DNA from 3 places in the Actinomadura sp. 3N407 genome. Region 2 is predicted to be linked to each of the others. Evidence: riboswitches for the same ligand, from Rfam matches in the RefSeq annotation. Region 2 holds a riboswitch; each other region holds the start of a gene.
The links. Region 2 has a riboswitch for cobalamin ahead of metE (5-methyltetrahydropteroyltriglutamate--homocysteine S-methyltransferase). Riboswitches for the same ligand answer to the same signal wherever they lie in the genome.
Positions count from the first base shown of each region.

Region 1 (4,273 bases), on a different contig from region 2:
GGCCCGCTCCACGTACCAGGCGTCGCCGAGCCGCCCGGCGTCCTCGAAGGCCTGCCTGACCTTGGTGAACGTCCGCCCGAGCTTGAGCACCGCCGTCGCGTCCGCGCCGCGCAGCCGCTCGGTCAGCTCGTCGCCGGGCAGTGTGCCGGGCAGCACCGTGAGGGTCTCCTCCCCTTCCACCAGCGGGCGTCCCGCCGCGGCGGACGCCGCGCTCAGCGACGTGACGCCGGGGACCACCTCGGTCGGGTAGTGCGGTGCGAGCCGTTTGTGCAGGTGCATGTACGAGCCGTAGAAGAGCGGGTCGCCCTCGCTCAGCACGACGACGGTCCGCCCCGCGTCCAGGTGTTCGGCGAGCCGGGCGGCGCAGTCGGCGTAGAACTCCTCCAGCGCGCCCCGGTAGCCGCCCGGGTGACCGGTCGTCTCGGTGGTCACCGGGTACAGCAGCGGCTCCTCGATCTGGCCGCCGCGCAGGTGGGGCGCGGCGATGGAACGGGCGATGCTGCGGCCGTGGCGGGCGGAGTGGTAGGCGACCACGTCCGCCGAGCCGATCAGCCGTGCCGCCTTCACCGTGACCAGTTCGGGGTCGCCGGGCCCGACGCCCACGCCGTACAGCCGTCCGGTCATCACTCCGCCTCACTGGCGATGGCGTTGACCGCCGCCGCCGTCATCGCGCTGCCGCCGCGCCGCCCGCGCACCGTCAGGTGGGCGAGGCCGCTCGCGGTGAGAGCGTCCTTGGACTCGGCCGCGCCGATGAACCCGACCGGGATCCCGAAGACCGCCGCCGGACGTCCCCCGCCGTCGTCGACCAGTTCGAGCAGCCGGAACAGCGCGGTCGGCGCGTTGCCGACCGCCACCACGGCCCCGTCCAGCCGGTCGCGCCACAGGTCCACGGCCGCCGCGCTCCGCGTGGTGCCGAGCCGCGCCGCCAGCTCCGGCACGCCCGGCTCGCCCAGCGTGCACACGACGTCGTTGCCGGCCGGCAGCCGCGCCCGCGTGATCCCGGACGCGACCATCCGCGCGTCGCACAGGATCGGCGCACCGCCCAGCAGCGCCGCCCGAGCCCGCTCCACGACCTCCGGCGACCACGCCAGGTCGTCCACCAGGTCGGTCATCCCGCAGGCGTGGATCATACGGACGGCGGCCCGCGCCACATCGTCGGGCAGGCCCGACAGGTCGGCCTCCGCGCGGATGGTCGCGAACGACCGCCGGTAGATCTCGGCGCCGTCCCGGACATAGTCGATCACTGCTGTCCTTCCCGTGGTGCCGCCATCATCAGGACGACCGGGCCGCGGGGCGTCCCGCAGCGTCGTTCGCATCCCGCCCAGTGGACGGGCGTGTCGGGGGCGCGGTCCAGGCCGGCGACCCAGCGGCTGGCCTCGCCCTTGACGTCGCCGCGCGACTTCGCGCAGCCGGGGCTTCCCGTGCAGGCCGTCACGCCGACCCAGGGCGACGCGGCGTCGTTCGCGAAGCCCGCCGCCGCGAGCCTCGCCGCGGTCGCCCGCGCCTCGTCCGGGTCCAGGTCGCGTAGCACGACGCTCCGCCACGGCGTCACCCGGACCTCGCCGGCCGCCTCGGCGAGCGCTTCGACCTGCCGTCCGGACAACCGCCCGAGTGGCGGCACGACCTCCAGCGCGACCATCCCGTCCCGTTGCTCGATGACCCCGGCAGACGGGGCCACGGGGGCCGGACGTGCCAGGTCGTCTCGTGGTGTCCCCCCAAGCCGTCCGGCGACGAGCCGCACCCCGTCCGGCACTTCCGCCAGCCGCCAGGCGTCGCCCCGGACGTCGAGGAACGCCTCCGCCGCCGCGAGCATCGTCCCGGCCGGATCGTCGTCGGACGCGAGGTCGAGCCGTGTCCCGGCCAGCCGGAAACCGGTGGGGCCGAACGTGACGTCGGCGTCCAGCGCGGTGACGTCGCCGGTGCCGTCGTCGAACCCGAACAGGAACCGGCCCGGCAGCCCGGCCAGCCGGGGGATGCCGCAGAGCGCCCGGTCGAGCGCCGTGACCAGCGGGTCCGTCGCGAGGGCGCCGTGCGGCCCGCGCCCGCCCAGCGGGGACGCGACGATGTTGCGCACCCGCTCATGGGACGGCGAGGGCAGCAGCCCGGCGTCCGCCAGCCGTGCCGCGAGACGTACGGGGTCGTGGACGCCGCGTAGCTGGAGGTTGCCGCGGGAGGTCAGCTCGATCACATCGCGGCCTAGGTCGCGGGCGGCGGCTCCGAGCATGCCGAGGCGCGCGGCGGACACCGCTCCGCCCGGTGTGCGGACCCGCGCCAGCGGGCCGTCGGCGGCGTCGTGGGTCTGCAGCGCTCCGGGGCAGGCGTCGGCGCGCGGCCGTCCCGCCCGGTTGACATTCGGCACGAGGAGGATGTTAACCACAGTTTGCAGACGGCCCGCGCTGCCGTACTGTTCTCACCAGGCGATGGCAATGGGAGGAAGCCGGTGTGAATCCGGCGCGGTCCCGCCACTGTGACCGGGGAGCGAACCCCGCTTCAGGCCACTGTCCGCACACGTTGATGGCGGACGGGAAGGCCGGGGCGAGCACTGATCCGGGAGCCAGGACACTCCTGCCGTCGCAACACCCGCGACCGGGGCGAGGACCCCAGGGGGAGGACCCATCGTGTCCGCTGACACGTCCGGGCAGGAACGGGCCGTCCTGCTGCTGTCGACGTCCGACACCGACCTGCTGAGCGCCCGCGCCTCCGGCGCCGCCTACCGGCTCGGCAACCCCGCGCGGCTGGCCGTGGACGACCTGCCGGCGCTGGTCGACGGCACCGACCTCGTCATCGTCCGGCTGCTCGGCGGGCGCCGCGCGTGGGAGGACGGCCTCGACGCGCTGCTCGCGGGTCCCCGCCCGGTCGTCGTCGTCGGAGGTGAGCAGGCCCCCGACGCCGAACTGATGGAGCTGTCGAGCGTCACCGGCGGCGTGTGCGCCGACGCGCACGCCTACCTCGCGCACGGCGGGCCCGGCAACCTGGCCGAACTGCACGCCTTCCTGTCGGACACGGTGCTGCTGACCGGCCGCGGGTTCGCGCCGCCGGCCCCGACCCCGACGTGGGGACGGCCAGAGCGCGACTTCCGCGCCGTGGAGGGGCCCGTCGTCGGTGTGCTCTACTACCGCGCCCACCACATGGCCGGGAACACCGCGTTCGTCGAGGCGCTGTGCGCCGCGATCGTGGACGCGGGCGGACGGCCCCTCCCCGTGTTCTGCTCGTCGCTGCGCACGGCGGAGCCCGCGCTGCTCGACACGCTCCGCGAAGCCGACGCGCTGGTGGTGACCGTCCTCGCGGCGGGCGGGTCGCGGCCCGCGACGGCCGGGGCCGGCGGCGACGACGAGGCGTGGGACGTCGGCGCCCTCGCCGAGCTGGACGTCCCGATCCTGCAGGGCCTCTGCCTCACCACAGCACGCGCGGACTGGAAGGCGAGCGACGACGGGCTCTCGCCGCTGGACGCCGCCTCGCAGGTCGCGATCCCCGAGTTCGACGGGCGGATCATCACCGTCCCGTTCTCGTTCAAGGAGACCGGCGAGGACGGCCTCACCGTCTACGCCGCCGACCCGGAGCGGGCCGCGCGGGTCGCGGGGATCGCCGTCCGGCACGGCCGCCTGCGGCACACGCCGCCCTCCGGCCGCCGCCTCGCGGTGATGCTGTCGGCGTATCCGACGAAGCACTCCCGGGTCGGCAACGCCGTCGGCCTGGACACCCCGGCGAGCACCGTCCGGCTGCTGTCCCGGCTCGCGGAGGCCGGATACGACCTGGGGGAGAGCTTCCCCGGCGTCGCGGGGCAGGACGGTGACGCGCTGATCCACGCGCTGATCGCGGCGGGCGGGCAGGACGAGGACTGGCTCACCGAGGAGCAGCTCGCGGGCAACCCCGTCCGCATCTCCGCCGCGTCCTACGAGCGCTGGTACCGGACGCTTCCCGACGACCTGCGCGAAGAGATGGAGCGGCACTGGGGCCCGCCGCCCGGTGAACTGTTCGTCCAGGACGGCGACATCGTGCTCGCCGCCCTCCGCGCCGGCAACGTCGTCGTCATGGTGCAGCCGCCGCGCGGCTTCGGCCAGAACCCGATCGCGATCTACCACGACCCCGACCTGCCGCCCAGCCACCACTACCTGGCCGCCTACCGGTGGCTTTCGGACGAGTTCGGCGCGCACGCGATCGTGCACGTCGGCAAGCACGGCAACCTGGAGTGGCTGCCCGGCAAAGCGGCGGGAATGTCGGCGTCGTGCGGCACCGACGCGGCCCTCGGCGACGTGCCGCTGATCTACCCGTT
Region 1 is NZ_JBQQBP010000019.1:13,629-17,901, forward strand. Features, by position in the region: gene cobJ (precorrin-3B C(17)-methyltransferase) at 1-624, opposite strand, end outside; gene ACTWPP_RS35770 (precorrin-8X methylmutase) at 624-1,244, opposite strand; gene ACTWPP_RS35775 (precorrin-3B synthase) at 1,241-2,359, opposite strand; cobalamin riboswitch at 2,371-2,587, shown strand; gene cobN (cobaltochelatase subunit CobN) at 2,619-4,273, shown strand, end outside.
Region 1: another riboswitch for cobalamin. It lies ahead of cobN (cobaltochelatase subunit CobN); the one in region 2 lies ahead of metE (5-methyltetrahydropteroyltriglutamate--homocysteine S-methyltransferase).

Region 2 (4,273 bases):
GCGAGCGCGACCTGCCGGGCGGTGTCGGCGAGCGGCTGGTCGTCCCGGACGAACGACCAGGCGAGCATGGTGACCGGACCGGTCAGCATCCCCTTGACCGGCCGGCTCGTCAGCGACTGCGCGTACGTCGCCCACTCCACCGTCATCGGCCGGGGACGCGCGACGTCGCTGTGCAGGATCGGCGGCCGGACGTACCGGGACCCGTACGACTGCACCCACCCGTGCTCGGTCGCCGCGTACCCGTCGAGCTGCTCGGCGAAGTACTGCACCATGTCGTTGCGCTCGGGTTCGCCGTGCACGAGGACGTCCAGCCCGAGGTCCTCCTGGAGCGCGATGACGCGGGCGATCTCGTCCTTCATCGCCCGCTCGTAGGCGTCGCCGGTGATGCGCCCGGCGCGGCGGTCGGCGCGGGCCCGGCGGATCTCGGGGGTCTGCGGGAAGGAGCCGATCGTCGTCGTGGCCAGTTCCGGCAGGCCCAGCGCGTCCCGCTGGGCGGCGAACCGGGCGGCGCGGTCACCGCGGCGCGTGTCGCCGATCGACCCGAGCCGTTCGCGGACGGCCCGGTCGACTCCCGCGGCCGGTGCCGCCGCGCCGGCCGGGGCCGGGACGTCCTCGTGCAGAGCCCGGCCGAGCGCGACGACCTCGGCGACCTTCTGCCGGGCGAACGCGAGCCGTCCCCGGACGGCCGGGTCCAGCGACGTCTCGGCGTCCAGGTCGATCGGGACGTGCAGCAGCGAGCAGGACGTGCCCACCACCACCTGGTCGACGAGCCCGAGCAGCGACGCGCAGGTGGCCCTGGCCCGCCGTTCGTCGGCGCGCCACACGTTGCGGCCGTCCACCACGCCCGCCACGAGCGTCTTGCGCGGCAGCCCGCCGACCGAGGCGAGGACGTCGACGTTCCCGGGCCCGGCGGCGAAGTCCAGGCCGATCGCCTCGACGCGGCTGCGGGCCAGGGTGCGCAGCGCATCCGCCCCGATCGTCCCGAAGTAGGTGGCGACCATCAGGCGCGGCCTGCCGGTCAGCCGCCCCAGCCGCGCGTACGCCCGCGCCAGCGCGTCGATCTCCGCCTCGCTCCGGTCCGCGACCAGGGCGGGCTCGTCCAGCTGCACCCACTCCGCCCCCGCCCCGGCCAGCCGCTCCAGCACCTCGGCGTACACGTCGACGAGCCCGTCGAGCAGGTCGAGCGGCCGGAACCCCTCCGGCGCGCCCGCCGCGGGCTTGGCCAGCAGCAGGTAGGTGAGCGGCCCGACGAGGACCGGCCGCGTCTCGACGCCGAGCGCCTTGGCCTCCCGGTACTCGGCCAGCGGCTTGGCCCCGGCACCCTCCGCCAGCCGGAACCTGGTGTCGGGCCCCAGCTCCGGGACGATGTAGTGGTAGTTCGTGTCGAACCACTTGGTCATCTCAAGCGGCGGAACGTCCTGGACGCCGCGCGCCATCGCGAAGTACCGGTCGAACCCGGTCAGATGCCGGTACCGGTCCGGGATGGCGTCGACCAGCACACTCGTGTCGAGGACCTGGTCGTAGAACGAGAACGTGTTCGACGGGACGGCGTCCAGGCCGGCGTCGCGCAGCTCGTTCCAGACCGTCGCGCGCAGTTCGGCACCGGTCTTCGCGAGCGCGTCGGCGTCGGCGCGTCCCGCCCAGTAGTCCTCGGTGGCGAACTTCAGCTCCCGGCGCGCCCCGATACGGGGATATCCGAGGATCGTCGTGTTCATGGCGGCTTCCCTCGCTGTGCCACGGGCGACCCGGGGGAGGACATGCGCACGGTCTCGCGGAACCGCGCCGCAGACCTTCCCGCGAGGCCGCAGACCACCGCGCGCCGGCCGGCGCGCGGGCGGAGGCAGGTCTTCGGACTCACGGGCACCGCCTCTTTCCGAGGCGTCCTACTGGCCGTCGCTTCCCAGGCCGCGTGACCCAGTGCGTGATGACGGCGGTCGTTCCCGCTCACCGCTGCGGGGCAGTCCCGGATTCGCACCGGGTTCCCTCTTACGACACCCGAACCCTCACAGGCCCGGATGAACCGTCCGCGAACCCGAGTCTACCCACGCGGGTCAGGACACCTAGTCCAGGTGCGCGGGTGAAGTGGCTTGGGCGGTGGACGCATTCGCGAGATGCGTCGTGCCGCCGCCGACGACGCGGAACCCGTGCTGCCCGCTCGGACGCCAAAGCTCGACGACGGTGCAGTTGGGGACGTCGCACGCGCCACTGAACCGGCGGAAGCCGCGCATCGCCGCCGCGTCGGGATCGGTGACCCCGGTGAGCAGCGACCACATCACGGCCTTCATGAAGATGCCGTGCGAGAACACCGCGATCAGGCCGTCCTCGGGACGGTCGGCGAGGCGGTCCAGGAAAGCGCGGGCCCGCGTGATGAGCGCACGGAAGGACTCGCCTTCACCACCGTTGACGTAATCGGGGTCGACGCGTTCCCAGTAATCCTCGGCGAAGGGCCGCCGCTGCATCCCCGTGGTCTGCAGTGCATGCAACTCGCCCAGAAAGGTGAATTCCTGGACGGGCCACTCCTCGTACGGCACCTCGGGGAACCGCTCGCGGGTCGGCTGAGCGGTCTGACGGGCACGGACGAACGGCGAGCTGACCATGAGGGCGGGCGGCTCGGTGAACGCCGCGGCCATACTGGCCGCCTGCTCCCGTCCACACGCGGTCAGCGGGGAGGCCCCCGGCCCGTTCGTCGGCAACCCGGCGTTCGACTCGCTCTGCCCGTGCCGGATCAGCCACACCCGCCGCACCATGATCACGCTGACAGACTGACACAAAGGCGCGGCGACACGGAAGGATCGGTGAGCCGCACGGAGGGAAGGGGAGCCGTGAACAAGTCCTACGTTGTGACAGGCGGTGGGCGAGGCGTCGGCCGCGCCATCGTCGAACGCCTGCTGTCCGGCGGCGGCAAGGTCGTCGTCATCGAACTCGACCCGGCGGCGCTCGAATGGACGCAGGACCGGCCGGACGTGACTTCGGCCGTGGGCAACGCCGCCGACCAGAGCACTGTGGACCGGGCCGCCGACCTGGCACAAGAGGCGGGGACGCTCACGGGCTGGGTCAACAACGCCGCCGTCTTCCGCGACGTGGAGAACCCGTCCGCGACCGAACTTCTCAACCTGATCGCGCTGAACTTCAACCCCGCCGTGGTCGGCTGCGTGACCGCCGTCCGCCGCTTCCTGGACGCGGGGACGGGCGGCGCCATCGTGAACGTCTCGTCTCACCAGGCGCAGCGCCCGGTGCGCGGCTCCCTGCCGTACGCGACGGCGAAGGCGGCGACGGAGGCCCTCACCCGCGCCCTGGCCGTCGACCACGGCCCGCACGGCATCCGGACGAACGCCGTCGCGCTCGGCTCGATCACGACGGAACGCTACGAGAACCTCCTCGGCCGCCAAGACCCCGCCGAGGCCGCACGCATCGAGAACGAGATGCGCCTGCTCCACCCGGTCGGCAGAGTAGGCCGCCCGGACGAGGTGGCCGCCGCCGTCGCCTACCTGCTCTCGGACGAGGCGAGCTTCGTCAACGGCGCCGTCCTCCCCGTGGACGGCGGCCGCCACGCCGTTGGCCGCGACCCCGAGGAAGCCTGACAGTCCATCTGGACGGGCCCATCCGGCGCAGGTTCTGCGGGTAGCCCCGAGGCGGGAATGATCGCGCTGCCGACGGGATCGTCTCGGTCGCCCGGACGACGTCCCTGAGCGGGTCCAGAGTCGCCAGCTGGCCGCCGGCGATCCAGATCGCCGAGTAGCCGAGCTTCTCCAGCGTGACCGCGTCGTCGAGGTGCCCGCCGTCTTCGCGCACATCCAGGGTCACGCCGATGGGCCCCAGGTCAAGCCGTGTCATCTCGCACCGCGGTCGCGCACTCAAGGCCGGGTTCGGCCAGACCGCGGCCGCCGTCCGCCGCAACGTCATCGGAGGTGGCACCGGTCGGATGGCACCCAGGGTTTCTCCGCGTTGACAATGCGTGTTTTCGTGCCTGGATAACATCGGTTTATCCGTCCCGAGTATGTGATCGGCTCGGCCCCAGAGGGGACGCGATCGCAAGGCGGGATGGGCTTCATTACTCCGTCAAGGGGAGTGCCGTGCAGGACGAGGAACGCCTGAGGGCCCTGCAGGAGCGTGCGGAGAACCCGCCTTCGATATCCGAGGCGCTGGCGGCGTCCAAGGAACTGGTGGAGGCGCTGGAGCCGCTGGCCGCTGAGGCGCCGGCGAGATACCAGGTCCAGCTCGCGACCGCCTGGAAACTCCGCGGCGTCCACCTTGGCCTGACCGAGCACCAGGC
Region 2 is NZ_JBQQBP010000009.1:231,782-236,054, forward strand. Features, by position in the region: gene metE (5-methyltetrahydropteroyltriglutamate--homocysteine S-methyltransferase) at 1-1,715, opposite strand, end outside; cobalamin riboswitch at 1,823-2,020, opposite strand; gene ACTWPP_RS23875 (histidine phosphatase family protein) at 2,061-2,747, opposite strand; gene ACTWPP_RS23880 (SDR family NAD(P)-dependent oxidoreductase) at 2,823-3,581, shown strand; gene ACTWPP_RS23885 (hypothetical protein) at 4,074-4,273, shown strand, end outside.

Region 3 (4,273 bases), on a different contig from region 2:
GGATGTGCTCGATCGCCGCGAACGCCTTGGCGCGCTCGTCCTGATCGGGCAGGTAGGTGTCCAGGAGGGTCAGATAGAACTGGACGTGGACGGCCTCCTCGAACAGCTGCCGCGACAGGTAGAGCCTGGCCTCCGGGGCGTTCACGTGCTTGTAGAGGTTGAGCACCAGGTTGTTCGCCACGATCGAGTCGCCGGTGGCGAAGAACGCCACCAGGCGGTTGACGAGGTGCACCTCGGCGGGCGTGAGACGGGCGAGGTCCACGAGGTCGGACGCGAGGTCGACCTCCTCGACCGTCCACGTGTTGCGGATCGCGGCGCGGTAGCGCTCGTAGAAGTCGGGGTAGCGCATGGGCCGCAGGGTCAGGTCCATGCCGGGATCGAGCAGCATCACTGGCATGCCTCACAGGTCTCGGGGTTCTCCAGGGAGCAGGCGGCGGCCGTCTCCTGGGCGACGGTCTTCTGGGCGACCGTGCTCTGGGCGACCGTCGTCTGCGCGATCCGGGTGGCCGGGCGGGAGCGCAGGTAGTAGGTGGTCTTGAGGCCGCGCCGCCACGCGTAGGCGTACATCGAGGAGAGCTTGCCGATCGTCGGCGTCTCCATGAACAGGTTCAGCGAGTGGGACTGGTCGATGTACGGGGTGCGGGCGGCGGCGAGGTCGATCAGCGCCTTCTGCGGCAGTTCCCAGGCCGTCCGGTAGAGGGTCCGCATCTCGTCGGGGAGGTCGGCGATGCCCTGGACGGAGCCGTTCGCCTTCTTGATCGCCTCGCGGACCGGCGGCGTCCAGAGCCCGAGCGACTTCAGGTCGTCCACCAGGTATCCGTTGATCTGCAGGAACTCCCCGGACAGCGTCTCGCGCTTGAACAGGTTGGACACCTGCGGCTCGATGCACTCGTAGCAGCCCGCGATCGACGCGATCGTGGCGGTCGGCGCGATCGCGATCAGCAGCGAGTTGCGGAGCCCGACCTCGGCGACGCGCGCCCGCAGCCGCTCCCATTCGGCGGGACGGGCCGGCGCCGCGTCCGGGAAGTGGTCCAGGTGGAGCTGACCGCGGGCCGTGCGCGTCCGGTCGTAGGCGGGCAGCGGTCCGTGCGCGGCGGCCAGGTCGGCGGACGCGTAGTAGGCGGCCAGCGCGATCTCTTCGGAGATGCGCGTGGACAGCTCGCGGGCCTCCGGCGAGTCGAACGGCAGGCGGAGCGTGAAGAACACGTCGGCCAAGCCCATCACGCCGAGGCCGACCGGCCGCCATTTGTTGTTCGCGGCCTCCGCCTCGGGCGTCGGGTAGAAGCCGCGGTCGATGGTGCGGTCCAGGAACCGCACGGCGGTGCGGACGGTGGCGCGGAGCCGCTCCCAGTCCATCCCGGACGGGCCGACGTGCGCGGCCAGGTTCACCGACCCGAGGTTGCACACGGCCGCCTCACCGTCGCTCGTCACCTCAAGGATCTCCGTGCACAGGTTGGAGAGGTGGACGGTCTGGCCCGGTTCGGCGGTCTGGTTGCAGGCGCGGTTGGCGGCGTCCTTGAACGTCATCCAGCCGTTGCCCGTCTCGGCGAGCGTCCGCATCATGCGCCCGTACAGCTTGCGGGCCGGGACCTGCCGGACGTACCGCCCTTCCTTCTCGGCCGCCCGGTACGCCTCGTCGAACGCGTCGCCCCACAGGTCGGCCAGCTCGGGGACCTCCTTCGGGTCGAACAGCGACCATGTCGCGTCGTCCTCGACGCGGCGCATGAACTCGTCCGGGATCCAGTTGGCCAGGTTGAGGTTGTGGGCGCGGCGCGCGTCCTCGCCGGTGTTGTCGCGCAGCTCCAGGAACTCCTCGACGTCGGCGTGCCACGGCTCCAGGTACACGCACGCCGCACCCTTGCGGCGCCCGCCCTGGTTGACGGCCGCGACGGACGAGTCGAGCGTGCGCAGCCACGGGACGATCCCGTTGGAGTGCCCGTTGGTGCCGCGGATCAGCGAGCCCCGCGACCGGACCTTCGTCCAGGAGATCCCGATGCCGCCCGCGTACTTGCTGAGCCGCGCGACCTGCCCGTACCGCTCGTAGATCGACTCCAGCTCGTCGCGCGGCGAGTCGAGCAGGAAGCAGGACGACAGCTGGGGGCGGCGGGCGGCGGAGTTGAACAGCGTCGGCGAGCCGGGCAGGTACGACAGCGTGCTGAGCAGGCCGTACAGCTCGGCGGCGTCGTCCACCGTGTCGGCGAGGCCGCACGCGACCCGCAGGAGGAAGTGCTGGGGGCGTTCGAGGACGAGCCGTGTCCGCGGATGCCTCAGCAGGTACCGGTCGTAGAGGGTGCGGAGCCCGAAGTACTCGAAGCGGTCGTCGGCCGACTCGTCGACGAGGGCGTTGAGCGCCGGGGCGTTGGCGGCGGCGAACGCGGCGGGGGCGTCGGCCAGGAGACCCTCCCGGTGCGCGGCGGCGACCGATTCGGCGAACGTCCGGACACCGGCGGCCGCCGCCTCGTCCCGGATCCGGGTGCCGAGCAGCCGCGCGGCGACCCTGGAGTAGCCGGGTTCGGCGGGCACCAGCGCGCCGGCCTCGCCGATCGCGAGGTCCCGCAGCGCCGCCGCGTCCATCCCGCCGGCGGCCCGGACGGCGGCCAGCACCCGTCCCGCCTCGGCGCCCGGTACCCCGTCGCAGGCCGCCTCGACCTCGGCGGCGATCTCGGCTTCGGCGGCGATCTCGGCGGGCGGCGCCGGCACCGGCGGCGCGGCCAGGTCCTGTGTCACGTGCTTCTCCCCTCGCAAGCCGCCTCGCGGAGGCATGCGAACGGGGCGCGAGCCGCCGCCCACCAGGGCGCGCCGCGCTCCGTCCCCGGCCCACCCGCGAGGCCTGGACGTGTTGGTCCGGGACGCTTCCCGGACGCCGTGCGGGCAGGTCTTCGGACTCGCGGGCGCCGCCTCTCTCTCCGAGGCGTCCTACTGGCCGTCGCTTCCCAGGCCGCGTGGCCCAGTGCTTCATGACGGCAGTCGTTCCCGCTCACCGCTGCGGGGCAGTCCCGGAATCGCACCGGGTTCCCTCTCGCGTCGCCCCCGCCGCGAAACGGCGGGGGCGAACCAGCACGGGATTGAACCCTACATGTAGTCGAGGATCTTTGTGCAACCCCAAGATATTGGGCGTGTCGTAGTGGATTACGGGGTCGGCTGCGAGCACGGCACCCCGGGTGGGACCATGGTCGTGCCATGTCCCCGCATGCCCAGCAACCGGTGTTCCGGACCGCACGCGCGGTGGTGTTCGCCACCGTGTGCGTCGCGCTTGCGATCACCGGGCACGTCCTGGCGTCGGGGACGACGATCCCGGCCTGGGCGGCGCTGACGGGCTTCTGCGCCGTGCTGGGCGTGACGCTCATGCTGGCGGGCCACGAACGCTCGCTGGCGACGATCCTCGGCGGCCTCCTCGGCGGTCAGTTCGCGCTGCACGCCCTGTTCACGGCCGCCGCCGAGCCGGTCTACGACCACTCGGCGGTCATGCACGCGGCGATGCCGGCCGGTCCGGACGTCATGCTGTCGGCCGCGCACGGCACGGGCGGCACGACGATGACGCTCGCGCACACCGTGGCCGCACTGGCCGCCGCGTGGTGGCTGAGACGCGGCGAGCGGGCCGCGTGGTCGCTGGCCCGGCGGATCGCCGCCGCGGCGGACCGTCCGATCCGGCTCCTGGTCGCCCTCCTGACCGTTGAACCGGCGGCGCCTCCGCGGCGTACCCCCGCGGTACCGGCGGCGGCCGCCGTCATGGCCATCGGCCGTGTGCTGCGGCACCAGGTCGTCCGGCGGGGTCCCCCGCCGCGTTCGAGGGCGCTCGCCCGCATCTGAGGCGAGCGCCGTACGTCACCGGACGCCGATCCCGGCGTTTCCGGATCTTCCTCGTACGACTCGAACGGAGTTCCGTCATGTCCGTCGTTCCGCATGCCCGCAGGGTCGGGGCCATCGCGTCCCTCGCCGCCATATCCGTCGCGGGCCTGGCCACGGCCGCGTCCGCGCACGTCACCGCCAACCCGAAGACCGCCGAGCAGGGCTCGTACGCCAAGGTGGCGTTCCGGGTGCCGAACGAGCGCGACAACGCGTCCACCACGAAGGTCGTCGTGCACCTGCCGACCGAGCACCCTCTGTCGTCGGTGTCGGTCCGTCCGGTCCCCGGCTGGAAGGTGAAGGTGGAGAAGTCGAAGCTTCCGGAGCCGATCAAGACGCACGGCGGCGAGCTGACCGAGGCCGTCACCAAGATCACCTGGTCGGGCGGGGAGATCGAGCCCGGCCGGTTCGAGGAGTTCGACGTCTC
Region 3 is NZ_JBQQBP010000002.1:238,038-242,310, forward strand. Features, by position in the region: gene ACTWPP_RS05200 (ribonucleotide-diphosphate reductase subunit beta) at 1-397, opposite strand, end outside; gene ACTWPP_RS05205 (ribonucleoside-diphosphate reductase subunit alpha) at 388-2,727, opposite strand; cobalamin riboswitch at 2,854-3,074, opposite strand; gene ACTWPP_RS05210 (hypothetical protein) at 3,181-3,810, shown strand; gene ACTWPP_RS05215 (YcnI family copper-binding membrane protein) at 3,888-4,273, shown strand, end outside.
Region 3: another riboswitch for cobalamin. It lies ahead of ACTWPP_RS05205 (ribonucleoside-diphosphate reductase subunit alpha); the one in region 2 lies ahead of metE (5-methyltetrahydropteroyltriglutamate--homocysteine S-methyltransferase).